DNA from 3 places in the Alishewanella sp. HH-ZS genome. Region 3 is predicted to be linked to each of the others. Evidence: predicted binding sites of a transcription regulator. Region 3 holds the regulator's gene; each other region holds the start of a gene.
What was found. The regulator NrdR, encoded in region 3, represses ribonucleotide reductase genes. The targets are predictions, from matches to a motif close to AAACACNANATNTNGTGTTT.
Positions count from the first base shown of each region.

Region 1: the regulator NrdR is predicted to act here: its motif matches at 771-790, upstream of nrdA (class 1a ribonucleoside-diphosphate reductase subunit alpha).
Region 2: the regulator NrdR is predicted to act here: its motif matches at 995-1,014, upstream of nrdG (anaerobic ribonucleoside-triphosphate reductase activating protein).

Region 1 is NZ_LZEJ01000003.1:60,348-62,667, forward strand. Features, by position in the region: gene ubiG (bifunctional 2-polyprenyl-6-hydroxyphenol methylase/3-demethylubiquinol 3-O-methyltransferase UbiG) at 1-519, shown strand, start outside; gene nrdA (class 1a ribonucleoside-diphosphate reductase subunit alpha) at 872-2,320, shown strand, end outside.
Region 2 is NZ_LZEJ01000002.1:95,734-98,053, forward strand. Features, by position in the region: gene A9165_RS01630 (peptidylprolyl isomerase) at 1-163, shown strand, start outside; gene A9165_RS01635 (hypothetical protein) at 280-801, opposite strand; gene nrdG (anaerobic ribonucleoside-triphosphate reductase activating protein) at 1,047-1,508, shown strand; gene nrdD (anaerobic ribonucleoside-triphosphate reductase) at 1,531-2,320, shown strand, end outside.
Region 3 is NZ_LZEJ01000009.1:48,637-50,956, reverse strand. Features, by position in the region: gene glyA (serine hydroxymethyltransferase) at 1-822, shown strand, start outside; gene nrdR (transcriptional regulator NrdR) at 943-1,395, shown strand; gene ribD (bifunctional diaminohydroxyphosphoribosylaminopyrimidine deaminase/5-amino-6-(5-phosphoribosylamino)uracil reductase RibD) at 1,397-2,320, shown strand, end outside.

The DNA of each region.
Region 1 (2,320 bases), on a different contig from region 3:
CTGGCCGAGAGTATGGCGCGCGCCGGCGCAAAGGTAACTGGTATTGATATGGCGCCGGATGGCCTCAATGTCGCCCGCCTGCATGCCTTGGAAGCCGGAGCGAATATTGATTATCAGCAAAGCACTGCGGAAGATTTTGCGCAGCGCCACGCCGGCGAATTTGAACTGGTGACCTGTATGGAAATGCTGGAACATGTGCCGGATCCGGCATCGGTGGTGCGCGCCTGCGCCGAACTGGCCGCACCCGGTGCTACTCTGGTGTTCTCGACCATTAACAAAACCGCCAAGGCGTACCTGTTTGCCATAGTCGGCGCTGAGTATCTGTTAAAGCTGGTGCCGCGCGGTACCCATCAGTTTGATAAGTTTATCCGCCCCTCAGTACTGATGCGCTATATCGAAGACGCCGGTTTGGAATTAGTGGATGCCACTGGCCTGCATTTTAACCCGCTCAATAACAGCTTTAAGCTTGGTGCCGGTTTGGACGTAAACTACTTTGTGGTGGCGCGTAAACCAGTCTGATGGTTAAGCAGCTGGGTGCCGTAATACGCCCTGGCTGCTAAATAACCGCTTAAACTAAAAATGACGCTTTATAGAACAAATAAATCCAAGCAAAAAAATCTATAAAAAAGCTTGCCTCTGACCGGTGCATCCGGGCACACTGAGCTCAAGGTTAGTGGCTGCTAACCGGCAAAAAAACTGCACAAAAAAGCCGCTTTTTCCTCGCTTGCAAATTCCAACAATACACACTATCTTGTGATCGTCTTTTGAAATACACCCATATGTTGTGTAAATCGTCAGCAACCCGGGTGTATTGATAGCCGTGCGCTAAACCCGATTCATTTATTATTAAAAGAAATGGAATACTTCAGCGATGACTCAAACTCTTTTTGTGACTAAGCGCGATGGTCGGCGCGAACCTCTGGATTTAGATAAAATTCACCGCGTCATTGACTGGGCGGCCGAGGGGTTAAAAAACGTGTCGGTGTCGCAGGTGGAACTGAAATCCCATATTCAGTTCTACGATGGCATCAAGTCGTCCGATATTCATGAAACCATTATCAAGGCCGCTGCCGACCTGATCTCAAAAGAGACCCCGGATTACCAGTATATGGCGGCCCGGCTGGCAGTATTCCATTTACGCAAAAAAGCCTATGGTCAATTCGAACCACCCCACCTGTACGATCAGGTTGTGAAGATGGTCGAAGCCAAGCGCTACGATATGCATATCCTGACCGACTACAGCCGCGAAGAGCTGGATATTCTGAATAGCTATATCGACCATAGCCGCGATCTGAATTTCAGTTATGCTGCGGTCAAACAGCTTGAAGGTAAATATCTGGTACAAAACCGGGTAACCGGTGAGATTTATGAAAGCGCCCAGTTCCTCTATATGCTGGTTGCCGCCTGTTTATTTGCCAATTACCCGAAGGGCACGCGGTTGGACTATGTACGCCGCTTCTATGATGCGACGTCGCTGTTTAAGATTTCACTGCCGACACCTATTATGTCGGGCGTGCGTACCCCGACCCGTCAGTTCAGCTCCTGCGTACTGATTGAGTGCGGTGATAGCCTGGATTCTATCAATGCCACCTCCAGTGCCATTGTAAAATACGTCTCGCAGCGCGCCGGTATTGGTATTAACGCTGGCCGTATTCGTGCTCTGGGTAGCCCAATCCGTAATGGCGAAGCCTTCCATACTGGTTGTATCCCGTTTTATAAGCATTTCCAGACCGCAGTAAAAAGCTGCTCGCAAGGCGGTGTGCGTGGTGGTGCCGCCACCCTGTTCTACCCCTTATGGCATCTGGAAGTGGAATCGCTGCTGGTACTGAAAAATAACCGTGGTGTCGAAGAGAACCGGGTACGGCATCTGGACTATGGCGTGCAGTTTAACCGCCTGATGTATCAGCGCCTGATTAAAGATGACTATATCACCTTATTCAGCCCGTCTGATGTGCCGGGGCTGTATGATGCTTTCTTTGAAGATCAGGAAAAGTTTGAAGCCTTATATGTTAAGTATGAAGCTGACAGCAAGATCCGTAAAAAGCGCATTAAGGCAGTCGAACTCTTTACCTTATTTATGCAGGAGCGCGCCAGTACCGGCCGCATTTACCTGCAAAACGTCGATCACTGCAATACGCACAGCCCGTTTAACCCGGCGCTGGCACCGGTACGGCAAAGCAACCTGTGTCTGGAAATTGCGCTGCCGACCAAGCCGCTGGAGCATGTTAACGATCCAAACGGTGAGATCGCGCTCTGTACACTGTCAGCCTTTAACCTCGGCGCCATTGAACAGCTGGACGAGTTTGAACCGCTGGCGGAT
Region 2 (2,320 bases), on a different contig from region 3:
AGGTCAACCCCTGCCTTATAGCGCCGTTAAGCAAAAAATTGCCGATTACTTAAATGAAAAGGTAAGGCGTAAAGCCATTGCCCAGTACATTCATCAACTGATCGTTCAGGCCAACATTGATGGCTATGACTTCCAGTTATCTGACTCACCACTGATGCAGTAACAGGCATTCCTGGCTCCACAACCAGCATCCGTGCTGGTCTCTCCGCGCCGCCACTGGTGTTCAGCTGGCGGTTTTTTCTTACCGGAATACGGCCTGGTTTAAGTGCAAACCGTTAATTAGCGTCTGGGTAGATATGCATAGGCATCGCGCAGAATGCGATCGCGCTGGCGATCAAAGCGGTCATGCTCGCGTTCCACTTTTACCGCAAATTTGTCGTAAGCCCGATCCACCTTGCGCTGAAATTTCTCCCGCTCTTTATGATGTGGCCGGCCTTTCCCTTTGCGGGTATCGTGCCGGTATTCACGGGCCAGTTTGTCCAGCTCCCGATCCAGCTCACGCTCATAACTGGCCAGTTTACGCTGATGCTCAGCCGCTAAACGACGTAGTTGCTGACGGGTACGATCGTCAAGACGTGGTGGGGCATGCCGGATTTCATAATGCCGGCTATAACCCTGGTACACCGGATCAATCCGCGCCACCCTTAACAACTCGTCTGCCGCCCGTTGCAGCGTAAAGGCGACCACATCCTGTGCCACCTGCTCGACCGGATCATAGCGCTGCTGATGCGCACTCAGCGGCCAGGCCGTTAAGGTTAATAGGGTGGCAATTACCAAGCTTTTATTGATACCTGTTTTCATAGCAGGCTCCATTTCTGGCTAAACACCTGTTGATTGTGGCCCACCGGCCTTAACCGACGCTGAAGCAATTTCCCCTGTACCACCGATGGGGTAACAACTGCTGTAATGACGCGACCTGGCAAGCCAGCCTGGCGGTTACAGTTAGCAAAATTTGATCTGGATCAACCTTTCACCGCGCTAAGCATCTAAGCTAAACCACAATATCTAGTGATAATTAACAATACCAACACAAGATAGAGGGTTTTATGCTGTATTACACCGCTGAACAAGTTGTCTGGCAAGAAGTACCCGGCGAAGTGTCGCTGGCATACACCTTCAGTGGCTGCCAGCTGGGCTGTAAAGGTTGCCATAGCGCCGATAGCTGGGATCCCAAACAAGGACACCCCCTTAGCCCGGAGCATTTTCAGCAACGTTTGCAGGATTATCAGGGGTTGATTAGCTGTGTGCTGTTTTTAGGCGGCGAATGGGCAGCGCCAGCATTACTAAAACTGCTGACGCTGAGTAAAACCGCAGGCTTAAAACGCTGCCTCTATACCGGGCTGGAACTGGCTGAGCTAAGCCCATCCATCCGCAGTGAGCTGACTTTTGTGAAAACCGGGCGCTGGTTTGCCGCGCGCGGCGGTTTGCAAAGCCCAACCACCAATCAAAGATTTATCGATTTGCGAACAGGCCAGTGTCTGAATTCGCACTTTCAACAACGCAACTAACACAATGCAAGAGGGAATGGCTATGGCGGCGCTTAACACCGAACAACTACAAAAGAAACTGAGTTTTATTGAGCAATATTTACTGGCACCTAATGCTGCCGATGGTTCGAAACTGGATGCCAATGCCAATGTCACCCAGAAAAATATTGCGACCCTGGAGGCTGAGCTGATGAAAGATCAGTTTATTCAGGTTAATCGCGCTCTGGTCAGCAATAAGATCCGCGAATTATTTGATGCTAAGCTGGCGAAGGAGTATCTGCGCCAAATTGAGCAACATGAAATTTATGTGCATGACGAAACCAGCCTGAAGCCCTATTGTGTGTCGGTTACCATGTATCCGTTCTTACGCGATGGTCTGACGAAACTGGGGGGCGAGTCGCAGGCTCCGAAACATCTGGAGTCCTTTTGCGGCTGCTTTGTTAACTTTGTATTCGCCGTGTCCAGCCAGTTTGCCGGGGCCGTGGCCACAGTCGAGTTTCTGACCTACTTCGACTACTTCGCACGCAAAGATTATGGCGACAACTATCTGCAGACCCATCGCAAACAAATCGAAAACCATCTGCAGCATGTGGTGTATGCACTAAACCAGCCGGCAGCAGCACGCGGTTATCAGAGTGTATTCTGGAATATCTCAGTGTATGACCAACACTATTTTGCCAGCATGTTTGGCAACTTTGTGTTTCCGGACTTTGTAAAACCAGAATGGTCTTCGGTGTCAGCGTTACAGCAATTTTTCCTAAGCTGGTTTAATCAAGAGCGCGAGAAAACTATCCTCACCTTCCCGGTGGTCACCGTCGCCATGCTGACTGAGA
Region 3 (2,320 bases):
TACGGTCTGCATCCTGAAACGGGTGTGATTGATTATGATCAGGCTGAAGCCCTGGCCTTAGAGCACAAGCCGAAGCTGATTATTGCCGGCTTCTCGGCTTACTCAGGTATTGTTGATTGGCAGCGCTTCCGTGATATCGCGGATAAAGTCGGTGCCTACCTGATGGTGGATATGGCGCACGTTGCCGGTTTGGTGGCGGCGGGTCTGTATCCAAACCCGGTGCCTATCGCCGATGTGGTGACCACCACTACCCATAAAACCCTGGCTGGCCCACGTGGCGGTCTGATCCTGGCCCGTAAGAACGAAGCCATTGAGAAGAAACTGAACTCAGCGGTGTTCCCGGGCGGACAAGGTGGCCCGTTAATGCATGTGATCGCGGCGAAAGCGGTAGCCTTTAAAGAAGCGCTGCAGCCGGAATTTAAAGTTTATCAGCAGCAGGTGCTGGTGAACGCTAAAGCCATGTGTGCTGAGATGATCAGCCGTGGCTATAAGATTGTATCCGGTGGTACCGAGAACCATCTGTTCCTGATGGATCTGATCGATAAAGATATCACCGGTAAAGATGCTGATGCCTGGTTAGGTCAGGCGCATATTACGGTAAACAAGAACTCAGTGCCGAACGACCCGCGTTCGCCATTTGTTACCAGCGGTCTGCGCATCGGTACCCCGGCCATTACCCGTCGTGGTTTTAAAGAAGCCGAAGCGCGTTTGGTTGCTAACCTGATTTGTGATGTGCTGGATAGCCGTGGTGATGAGGCGGTAATTGCCAAGGTACGGGCTCAGGTGGCTGAAGTCTGTGGCCGCTTCCCGGTTTATGCCTAAGGCATAACTCGTGCTATGCTGTGATGGCCGCTAATGCGGCCATTCTTTTATGCAAAGCGCCGGCTAAACAGGCTGTTAGCGCCTTGTCCTGAACAGTTAGCTAGGGGGTAAAAGGTCAGTATGTATTGTCCCTTTTGTAATGCCGATGATACCAAGGTCATTGACTCGCGTCTGGTCGCCGATGGTCATCAGGTACGCCGTCGTCGCGAGTGCCTGGCTTGCCACGAGCGCTTTACTACCTTTGAAGCGGCAGAGTTGGTGATGCCACGAATTATTAAACGTGACGGCTCCCGAGAACCCTTTAATGAAGATAAGTTACGCAGCGGTTTATTACGCTCACTGGAAAAGCGGCCGGTGGCGACCGAACAAATTGAGCAGCTGATTAATAAAATTAAATCCCAGCTCCGGGCCACCGGTGAACGTGAAGTCGCCAGTAATTTGCTGGGGAATCTGATTATGGATGAGCTGGTGAAAGTTGATAAAGTTGCTTATGTGCGCTTTGCCTCGGTGTACCGCTCCTTTAAAGATATCCGCGAGTTTGGTGAAGAAATTGCCCGTCTCGGAGAGCAATAAGGTGAGTTTTAGTCAGGCCGATCATGCTTTTATGCGCCGCGCGCTGGCGCTGGCCGCACAGGGCCGTTTTACGACTGATCCCAACCCCAATGTGGGAGCGCTGGTGGTTAAGGATGGTCAGGTGCTCGGCGAAGGCTTTCATCAGCAAGCCGGCGGCCCGCATGCTGAAGTCTTTGCCTTACAACAAGCCGGCAGCGCCGCCCGGGGTGCGACCTGTTACGTGACGCTGGAGCCCTGTGCCCACTATGGTCGCACGCCACCTTGTGCGGAAGCACTGGTAAAAGCCGGTGTCGCCCGGGTGGTGATTGCGATGCTGGATCCGAATCCGCTGGTCGCCGGTAAGGGCGTTGCCATACTGCAACAAGCTGGCATTAGCGTTGCGTACGGTTTATTAACAGAGGAAGCCAGAGCGCTTAATCCGGGCTTCTTAAGCCGGATGGAGCGGCAGCGGCCTTATCTGTATCTGAAACTGGCGGCCAGTTTGGATGGACGTACCGCCCTGGCTAATGGCCAGAGTCAATGGCTAACCAGTGACGCCGCACGCGCTGACGTGCAGCTATGGCGGGCGCAGGTTAGCGCGATTTTATCCACCGCCAGTACCGTACTCGCCGATGCGGCGCGCTTAACGGTAAGGCAAAGTAGCGATGCTGGCGCAGAGCCGGCAGCCTTGATCCGGCCGCTCGCCGATGGCAGTTTACGCCAACCACTGCGGGTGATTCTGGACCGGCAGCAGCGGTTAAGTGGCAGCGAACCGCTGTTTAATGAAGGTGGTCCGGTGCTGCTGTGTTATGCCGCTGACGCCGCGCCGCGTATGTTAGCCGAGACAAAGGTCGCAGTAGAACGATTGCCGCTGGCGTTAAGCGCTGACGGCCAGTTGGATCTGGTTCAGCTGCTAACACGACTCGCAGCGCGACAGATTAATAGT